Regions from separate parts of the Paenibacillus chungangensis genome, predicted to be linked through region 2. Evidence: predicted binding sites of a transcription regulator. Region 2 holds the regulator's gene; the other holds the start of a gene.
The links. The regulator NrdR, encoded in region 2, represses ribonucleotide reductase genes. The targets are predictions, from matches to a motif close to AACACNATATATNGTGTT.
Positions count from the first base shown of each region.

Region 1: the regulator NrdR is predicted to act here: its motif matches at 1,995-2,012, upstream of ACFQ2I_RS22825 (adenosylcobalamin-dependent ribonucleoside-diphosphate reductase).

Region 1 is NZ_JBHTJZ010000072.1:24,901-29,594, reverse strand. It holds gene ACFQ2I_RS22835 (YqhG family protein) at 1-9, opposite strand, end outside; gene ACFQ2I_RS22830 (DEAD/DEAH box helicase) at 6-1,829, opposite strand; gene ACFQ2I_RS22825 (adenosylcobalamin-dependent ribonucleoside-diphosphate reductase) at 2,105-4,693, shown strand.
Region 2 is NZ_JBHTJZ010000005.1:108,563-113,256, forward strand. It holds gene mutM (DNA-formamidopyrimidine glycosylase) at 1-391, shown strand, start outside; gene ACFQ2I_RS03025 (MntP/YtaF family protein) at 478-1,182, shown strand; gene coaE (dephospho-CoA kinase) at 1,199-1,798, shown strand; gene ACFQ2I_RS03035 (lytic transglycosylase domain-containing protein) at 1,795-2,361, shown strand; gene ACFQ2I_RS03040 (small, acid-soluble spore protein, alpha/beta type) at 2,488-2,703, opposite strand; gene nrdR (transcriptional regulator NrdR) at 2,824-3,306, shown strand; tRNA gene ACFQ2I_RS03050 (tRNA-Ala) at 3,743-3,815, shown strand; gene ACFQ2I_RS03055 (Rpn family recombination-promoting nuclease/putative transposase) at 4,068-4,694, opposite strand, start outside.

The sequences.
Region 1 (4,694 bases), on a different contig from region 2:
CTCATTCATGTTTTCACCTCCACCGATACACCAAGCTTGTCCATCTTGATCATTGGATCAGGGCTTGGTGCATAGGGATTGCGCCGCGTGCTCACATCGTTGCGGATTTGACTGAGGGAGCTGCCGATCTGATTCAGTTCCCGGTTCAGCTCCTTATCAGTCTGTGCTTGAAGCAAGGCTTTCGCCAGCCGTTGTTCCACAGTTGCTTCTCCGCTCTCGAATCTCTCCAATATATGGTCCAACTCGCCGATCACCAGCTCGAACAGATTGATTTTCTCATGGAGCAGGTTGACGATATGCTCTTCGATCGTGCCCAGCGTGCACAAATTATAGATGCGCACGTCTTCGGTCTGTCCCAGCCGGTGCACTCGCCCGATACGCTGCTCTACCCGCATCGGATTCCACGGCAGATCGAAATTGATCATATGGTGACAGAATTGCAGATTGATGCCCTCGCCGCCGGCTTCCGTCGCAATGAGTACTTGAGCCCGCCCGCGGAACAGATCCATCATCCAATCCTTCTTTCCCCGGTTCATGCCGCCCCGGTAAGGCACGGCGATCATATCATGTGAACGGAAAAATTGTAGTAAATATTCCTGCGTAGCACGATACTCTGTGAAAACAATGACCTTTTCATTCATTTCCTTTACAAGCTGGAGCGCTTTCTCGGCTTTCGTATTGGCAGTTATACTTCGAATTTTCTCCACCAGTTCCCATATTTTGGGGCGAATCGGAGAATCTTCAGCAGATTTCTTGAACAGATTAACAAGCGTCAGGAAGACCGCATCCCGGCTGCTGCATACTTCTCTCTGCAGCGTTACGAGCGACAGCATGCTGCTGAGATCTCCACTGCTCTCGTCATAGCGTTCCTTGACGAAGCCGGTGACGGCATCGTACAGCGCTTTCTCTTCATGGGACAATACTAGCGGGATGTTCTTCACATACCGTTTTGTGAAGTGAATGCCTCCATCGCCTCGCCGATTGCGGATCATGACGCCTGAGAGTGCCTCCTGCAGCTGATCCTCGTTTTTGGGCAGCCGCTTGTCCACGACGAAGTTGGCAGCGAAGTCGCTCTGTCCGCCAAGCTGTCCCGGCTTCAGCAGCGTAATGAGATTGAATAACTCGTCGAGATCGTTCTGTATCGGCGTTGCTGTCAGCAGCAAGCAGTATTTCTTTCTGAGCAGATTGGCGAATTGGTAGTTGGTCGTCTTCTTGTTCTTCAGCTTATGCGCTTCATCGATAATGATCAAATCGTAGTCCGTGCCGAGCACCAGCTCCCGATGAGGCTCCCGCTTCGCGGTGTCTATCGAAGCGACGACGATGTCGTAACCCCAGGTATGCGACTTTTTTTGAGCGACAGCCGAAATGCCGAACTTGCTGTTCAGCTCGCGCACCCACTGTAGCACCAGCGAAGCCGGAACGAGAATGAGGGCGCGCTTGACGAGACCGCGCACCATATATTCCTTGAGCACGAGGCCCGCTTCTATCGTTTTGCCTAGCCCCACCTCATCTGCGAGAATGGCTCTACCTCCCATTTCATGCAGCACCTTGCTCGCGGTGCTGATCTGATGGGGCATCGGTTCGAATTCAGGCAGGGTGCGTAAGCATTGCAGCTCTTCGAAGTTTTCAACCCGCTTCGCTTCCTCGGCCTCCATCGCAAGTTGATAGAGCGTCCAATCATCCCATGGCCCGTTGCGGGATATCCGGTTCTGCAGCTCCTGGAACCATGTCTGGTCGCATTGAAGCTCGACTAACGGGTGGAGCTTGCGCACGGCTTTGGAAGAGGCGCTTCCCGTTGACTCCTGCCCCGTCGATTGATTGATCGTCATATGTGAACGCTCCTTTGTGGACAATAGAGAATTAATTAGTCATTAGTATGGCCTTCGTTGTAAATAATAATAAGAGAGCAATGAAAAAAGAGGGTAACAGAACAAAAATGATAACGTCGAAATACAGCCACGAAGGTTTCTGAATTTTGCCGCAATTCATTGATCTAATCAATATATAGTGTGGTATACTCTTAAGTATCTCTACATATTGTTGTTAATTTGTCGATCTTGTTGTATCCACTCCAGTACAATCATTAATTGAGGAGCGTGTGGTCATGGGAGCGCTTGAGGGATTAAGTGAAAAAATATTTTTGGATCGCTATGCAAGAAAAGCCATTGATGCCGCAAACGTAAAGCCTGGCGATACAGTGCTAGCATTAGTGAAGGACGATCCCAAATTTCCTGTTAAGGAAGTGGGAGAGGTGTTAGCACGAGAAGGCGAAAGCTTGACTCTGCGGCTGAGAAGCGGAGAAGAAGTGAAATCGTCATTGGACCGCGTGACATTGCCTCTCGAGAATACACCCGCCGAGATGTGGGACCGACTCGCCGCGTCGCTGGCATCCTGCGAAGGAGAGCGTAAGGAACAAGAGCTATGGAGAGAACGATTCCGTTACTTGCTGGATGACTGGAAGCTGGTGCCCGGCGGTCGAATTGCAGCAGGAGCCGGCGCGAACGGCGAATTGACGCTCTTCAACTGCTATGTGCTTCCTTCGCCGGTCGACAGCCGTGGCGGCATTATGAAGACGTTGACCGATATGACCGAGATTATGGCGCGAGGCGGCGGAGTTGGCATCAATCTGTCTTCGTTGAGGCCGGCCAGAGCGCCTGTCGCGGGTGTGAATGGTTCCTCCAGCGGCTCGGTGTCCTGGGGTGGCTTGTTCAGTTATACGACAGGACTGATCGAGCAGGGGGGAAGCCGTCGAGGAGCACTTATGCTTATGATGCACGATTGGCATCCCGATGTACTAAGCTTTATCGCAGTGAAAGAGACGATGGGGTTGATTACGAATGCGAATTTGTCCGTATGTCTGAGCAATGCTTTTATGAATGCGGTGAAGCATGACTTGGAATGGGAGCTTATCTTTCCCGACACGAAGGAAGAGGGATACGATGAGCTGTGGAGCGGCGATATCAGTGCGTGGCGCAAGCTGGGGAAGCGTGTCGTCACTTATCGGAAACTGCGTGCCCGTGAGATTTGGGACCGGATCATTGCCTCCGCCTGGAAGTCGGCAGAGCCCGGCGTCGTGTTCATGGATCGCTACAATGATATGTCCAACAGCTGGTATTTCAATCCCATTGTAAGTACAAATCCTTGCGGCGAACAGGGCTTGCCGGGCTGGGGCGTCTGCAATTTGTCCGCAATCAATTTGTCAAAGTTCTACGACGCCGAGCGGCACGATGTCGATTGGGAGGAGCTGGCGAAGGTTACCCGCTGGTCGGTGCGCTTTCTGGATAATGTCATTGACTGTACGCCGTATCACTTTCCGGAGAATGAGGCGAACCAGAAGCGGGAGAGGAGGATCGGACTGGGTACGATGGGGCTGGCTGAGCTCATGATCAAGCTTCGGATTCGCTACGGCAGTCCGGAATCGCTCGCGTTCCTAGATCGGCTGTACGGCTTCATGACGAAGGAAGCGTATTTGGGGTCCGCTGAGCTTGCTGAGGAGAAGGGGGCGTTCCCGGCCTTCCAAGTGGAGGAATACTTGCAGAGCGGCTTCATGAAGGAGCTGGTCGCCGCCTATCCGGAAGTCGGCGAGGCGATCAGGAGGAGAGGGATGCGCAACGTAACGGTCATTACGCAAGCCCCCACAGGCAGCACCGGCACGATGGTTGGCACGTCAACCGGTATCGAGCCGTACTTCGCCTTCCAATATTACAGACAGAGCCGACTGGGATACGACAGACAATACGTTCCGATCGCAGCAGAGTGGAAGGAGGCGCACCCCGGAGAGAAGCTTCCGGATTACTTCGTGACGGCGATGGGGCTGTCGGCGGAGGATCATATTCGGACGCAAGCGGCCATTCAGCGATGGGTAGACAGCTCCATCTCCAAGACCGCCAATTGTCCGTCTGACTTCACAATTGAAGAGACGAAGCGGCTGTATGAGCTCGCTTTCGAGCTGGGCTGCAAGGGAGTGACCATCTATCGCGACGGGAGCAGGGATGTGCAAGTGCTGTCGACTGGCGAAGAGAAGGGCGGAGCTGCGGAGTCTGCTGCGCAGCCACGAGCGCCTGAGGCTGAACTTCCACAATTGGACAGGATGGAAGAAGAGCGGATTGCGATTCTGCCTTCGCTCGTCCGGGGAGAAGAAGAGACGGTCGTTGACGATAAGCCATACAAGAAGAGGCCACAGGTGATGCGAGGGGCCACATACAAGCTCAATACGCCGTTCGGCAAGGCATATATTACGATCAACGATTTAGATGGTACGCCTGCCGAAATATTTCTTAATGTAGGTAAAGCGGGCTCCGATGTGTTCGCCATGGCGGAAGCGCTGGGTCGCGTATGCTCGTTGTTCCTCCGCTATGGCGATCATGGTCATAAAGTGGAGTTGCTTATCAAGCATTTGAAGGGAATCGGCGGTACGGGCGCCATCGGCTTCGGAGCCAATCGGGTAGAGTCGATCGCGGACGCCGTCGCCAAGGCGTTGGAGCAGCATATGGAGCAGCTGTCAGAAGCGCCGGCATTCGAGGGAATGGCTGCTCCTCAGGTCGAAGGTGCGTCATGGCGGTACGGCTCCTCCGAACTTGCGACAGCCAGCGAAGCGGAAGGACGCGATCTCTGTCCTTCATGCGGATCGGCGGCGCTTCTTAATACTGAGGGCTGCAAGCATTGCGCCAGCTGCGGGTACAGCAGGTGCTAGA
Region 2 (4,694 bases):
GCGCGATCGGGTCGGCAAGCGCACTTCACGCATCAAGCCGCTGCTGCTGAACCAGGAACTGATCGTCGGGCTGGGCAATATTTATGTCGATGAAGCGCTATTCCAGGCGCGTATTCATCCGGAGAGAACCCCTGATACATTGAAGCCAGCAGAGTGGAAGAGGTTGCACGAAGCGATTCGTACTACGTTGGCGTCGGCGGTAGAGGCGGGCGGTTCGTCCATCAAGTCGTATGTGAACGGACAAGGCGAGATGGGGATGTTCCAGCAGCAGCTGCTTGTATATGGACGAAAGGATGAAGCATGCGCCGCTTGCGGCAAACCGATCGTGAAGTTTGTCGTCGGCGGCAGGGGAACACATATATGCTCGCGTTGTCAGCCCATGAAGGGATGAGATTCACTTCAGCCCATCTCCCGCATATGATGAAGTTATCACCTTGAGGCTTCGTCTAGCGGGGAGGGAACAGAGCTTTGGATTGGATGGCTCACTTGTTGTCAGTGTTTGTGCTTGCGCTTGCTGTTAGTCTGGACGGATTCGGCGTCGGCGTCACCTATGGACTTAGACGAATTCGGATTCCGATCGTATCCGTTCTGATAATCGCATGCTGTTCGGGCTTTATTATATGGCTGTCGATGGGAGCCGGGGAATGGCTTCGGGGCTACGTGTCTGAGATCGTGGCCAAGGCTATCGGCGCAGCGATCTTGATCGGTATCGGCTGCTGGGCGCTTATTCAATTGAGACGCAGCAGAGGCTTGCACGGGGAGGATAACGATGACGGAAGTTCGGTGGATGCTCGGTCGCTTGCTTCGGAGAACGGCATAGAGGGCATTAGACGGCCCGCGGCAACTGTATTGTCCGTGGAGTTGAAGCGGCTCGGTCTTGTCATCCAGATTTTGCGCTCTCCGCAAGCGGCTGACGTCGACCGCTCCGGCATCATATCGCCATCTGAAGCTGTCATGCTGGGCGTCGCCTTGTCATTGGATGCTCTGGGCGCCGGACTAGGTGCGGCATTGCTGGGGCTGCCGTCGCTGACGACGGCAATTGTTATAGCCTGTTCTTGTGCGCTATTCCTGATCGCTGGCACTTGGGTTGGTATACGGTTCGCGGCCAGAAGAGGTATGCAGGCATTAAGTGTGGTGCCAGGGATTTTACTAATTCTAATTGGAATTATGAAGTTGTTGTAAGAAGGTGGGTGATGGGATGATCATAGGATTGACCGGCGGGATCGCTAGCGGCAAGAGCACAGTTGCCCGCATGCTAACGGACCGTGGAGCAGCATTGGTGGATGCCGATGAGGCCGCAAGAGAGGTCGTGTTGCCCGGCGAGCCTGCGCTGGAGGCGATCGCCTCCACATTCGGACAAGCTATCCTGCATGAAGACGGAACGTTGAACCGCCAGGCGCTGGGCGCCATCGTATTCCGCGACAAGGAACTGTTGAAGCGGCTTGAAGCTATTACGCATCCGGCCGTTCGCAGGGCGATGAGCGAGCGCATTGAGCAGTATAAGAAGGAAGACCCCGAGCGGTTGATCGTCGCGGATGTGCCGCTGCTCTATGAGACGAACGCGGAGGACCGCTATGAAGGGGTTATGGTTGTCTACGTGCCAGCTTCCATGCAGATTGAACGGCTTATGAAGCGGAACGATATGCCGCGTGAGGAAGCGGAGCGTAGAGTGTCGCTTCAGATGGACATTGAAGAGAAGCGTAGACGCGCTGACTGGGTCATCGACAACAGCGGTTCGCAGGAGCAGACAGAGGCTCAGATTATTTCATTTTGGACCAATAAGGACAGGACATCATGAGAATACGTATGAAGAAGCGATATTTGCTCTTGGCTATCATTGCAGTAGTCGGCTTGCTATTCCTGAAGGCGGACTGGCTTGCGAAGTGGATGTACCCCATCCATTATCAAGCTGATATCCGGGCAAGTGCTTCCAACTACGGAGTGGAGCCCCATCTGGTCGCCGCTATCATTCGGGCGGAATCCAATTATTCGACGGGCAGACAGTCAAGTAAGGGAGCTCTAGGGCTTATGCAGCTCATGCCGAACACGGCGAACTGGGTGGTGGAACGCGCAGGCTTCCAGGCTGTTGACGAAGAGATGCTACTACATCGGGCGGATGTCAGCATAGAAGTAGGAACATGGTATTTAAAGTCACTGCATGATCAATTCGACGGCAATGCGATTGCGGCGGTCGCCGCCTATAATGCTGGACCTGGACATGTGCGGAAGTGGCTTGATGCCGGTACCTGGGACGGCCAGATGAAGAGTGTGAAGTCCGTTCCATTCGGGGAGACCAGGCATTATGTACAGCGAGTATTTTATTATTATAATAAATACAAGGACTTGTATCCCAGCTTCTAACGGGGCATGCTAATGAAATGAAGAGCAATCGTGACATGGAACGTGAACGAAGCCTTGGAGGGCTTGCCGGTTCATGGACAAGCCGCTCTCAAGGCTGTTGTTATTCATACAAGCTTTAATGAATCACTATTTTTGGCCGGCAAGGGATTGCTCGGCAATTTGTACTAGGCGACGGGTAATGTAACCACCGAGGGAGCCTGCGTCTCTTGTTGCCATGTTCCCATAGTAGCCGTCCTGCGGAATTGCGATACCCAGTTCTTGAGCGACCTCGTACTTCATTTGATCCAGGGCTGCTGTCGCTTGTGGCACGACCAGTTGGTTGCTGCTGCGGTTTGCACTCATTGATTGTCACCTCCTTGCGGTTGGTAACTGTATTATGTGCGTTATTCTAAGTTTCATAACAGGAAACGGTTGGAAGTGAAAGTTTATTTTTTAAATTGACATTTGAAAGGAGGAAGAGGGATGAAGTGTCCATACTGCGACTACGCAGGCACGAAAGTGCTGGACTCCAGACCGGCGAACGAGAACAAGTCGATTCGCAGACGTCGTGAGTGCGAGCAGTGCAAGAACAGATTCACAACGTTCGAGATGATTGAAGAGACGCCGCTCATCGTTATTAAAAAGGATGGAAGCCGGGAAGAGTTCAGCAGGGACAAAATATTGCGAGGTCTGATTCGGGCATGCGAGAAGCGGCCAGTTCCGGTAGAACGGCTGGAAGTAATCGTATCGGAAGTCGAGAAGGAGCTGCGGACGACAGCACACGCTGAGATCGACAGCAGCGAGATCGGCACAATCGTCATGAATCTGCTCTATCCCGTCGATGAAGTAGCATACGTGCGCTTCGCATCCGTATATCGCCAATTCAAAGATATCGACATGTTCATGAAGGAGCTGAGCAGTCTGCTGTCGAAGCATCCGATGAACGACAGCGATCAGAACGGTTAATGATTGATGAGGGGGCCATCATAGGAAGGAAATGGGCGGATTTCATTGATGATTTGATGGAGAAGTCCCACGCTCAGGCGCCATGACCTGCGGCAGCTCGATGAGCTGATGATGGATACTGCCCCCGAGTTGAAGCGGACTGTTGTTCGCCGGCTCTGCATTACAATGATCGGATATAGGGAGGTGCCCTCGAAGTGGGCTTCCTCTCTCCGTGGAGTATGGGTATATTATCCATGCTATCGACAGCAGTTAGGTGTGATTTGTTTAATGGTGCGTCAATTCAGTGGCGACTAAGATACGCAAAATAATGCATGAAAAGATGTATTGACAATCATTACGCTCGTATGATATTATCAATCTTGTCGCTGATTCGGGCATTTCTTCTAGTGTACCTGGAAGAAAAGCTTAAGTTAAGGCGAAATTGCAATTATATCACGGGGCCTTAGCTCAGCTGGGAGAGCGCATCGCTGGCAGCGATGAGGTCAGGGGTTCGATCCCCCTAGGCTCCATACCCAATAAAGCCGCTAAACACAAGGGATTCCGAGTGTTTGGCGGTTTTTTCTATGCTTGAAATGGGACTGATGGTCACAGTACCGATTTTTTTGGAGAAAAATCGAGAACTTTGAGCGCTTGAGCGTATATGAGAACATCGTGTTTCTGCATAAAAAAAGCAATCGCCTTGTCCTTTTGAATAAGGGCAAGGCGATTATATGCTTTGGTTCAACACCTCAGTAAAAGGCGGTTAGTTAATTGAAGTGTTATTATTGAATCGATTTGAGCGATTCAACTTCTGTTGTAGAGAGTCCGCTGGCTTTTGTGATGATCTCAACATCAAGTCCCAATGAAAGCATGTTCTTGGCAATCTCGATGGCTTTTTTGCGCTCTCCTTTAGCCATACCTTTTTCCGTCGCCCACTCAATCATGGACGCCTCGTCATGCAAATACTTTTGCCGCTCCTCATATAAGCGGCGAGCCTCCTGATCCTGGCTTAGAAACTCCAGCGTGTCCATCGCTTTCTTCAATGTGGGTTCGTTCATCTTCAGCACCTCCCAACTTGATTTGTCAGCTCCTTTTAGGAACAGCAGCCAATTAATCAATCCGCCCTCCAGAGGAATAGCCTGATCGTTTAACTTGGTCAGTTCCATGAAATGCACCTCGATATCGTCAGATAATTCAAGGCCCGTATGATCTTCCCTTAAATGAAACACATTATGATAACGATCGTTTGGAATAAAGGAGTAGTTCAAGATATTGATGGTGACGCATTTCTTTAGTTCCTTGTAGGTCTGCCCTTCTTGCAACTGGCTGGAGTAGCGTTTACTCCAGTAATAAAGCGTCCGTTTCTCGATATCGTATTTATTGAAAAGCTGCATCTCGATGTTAAGCAG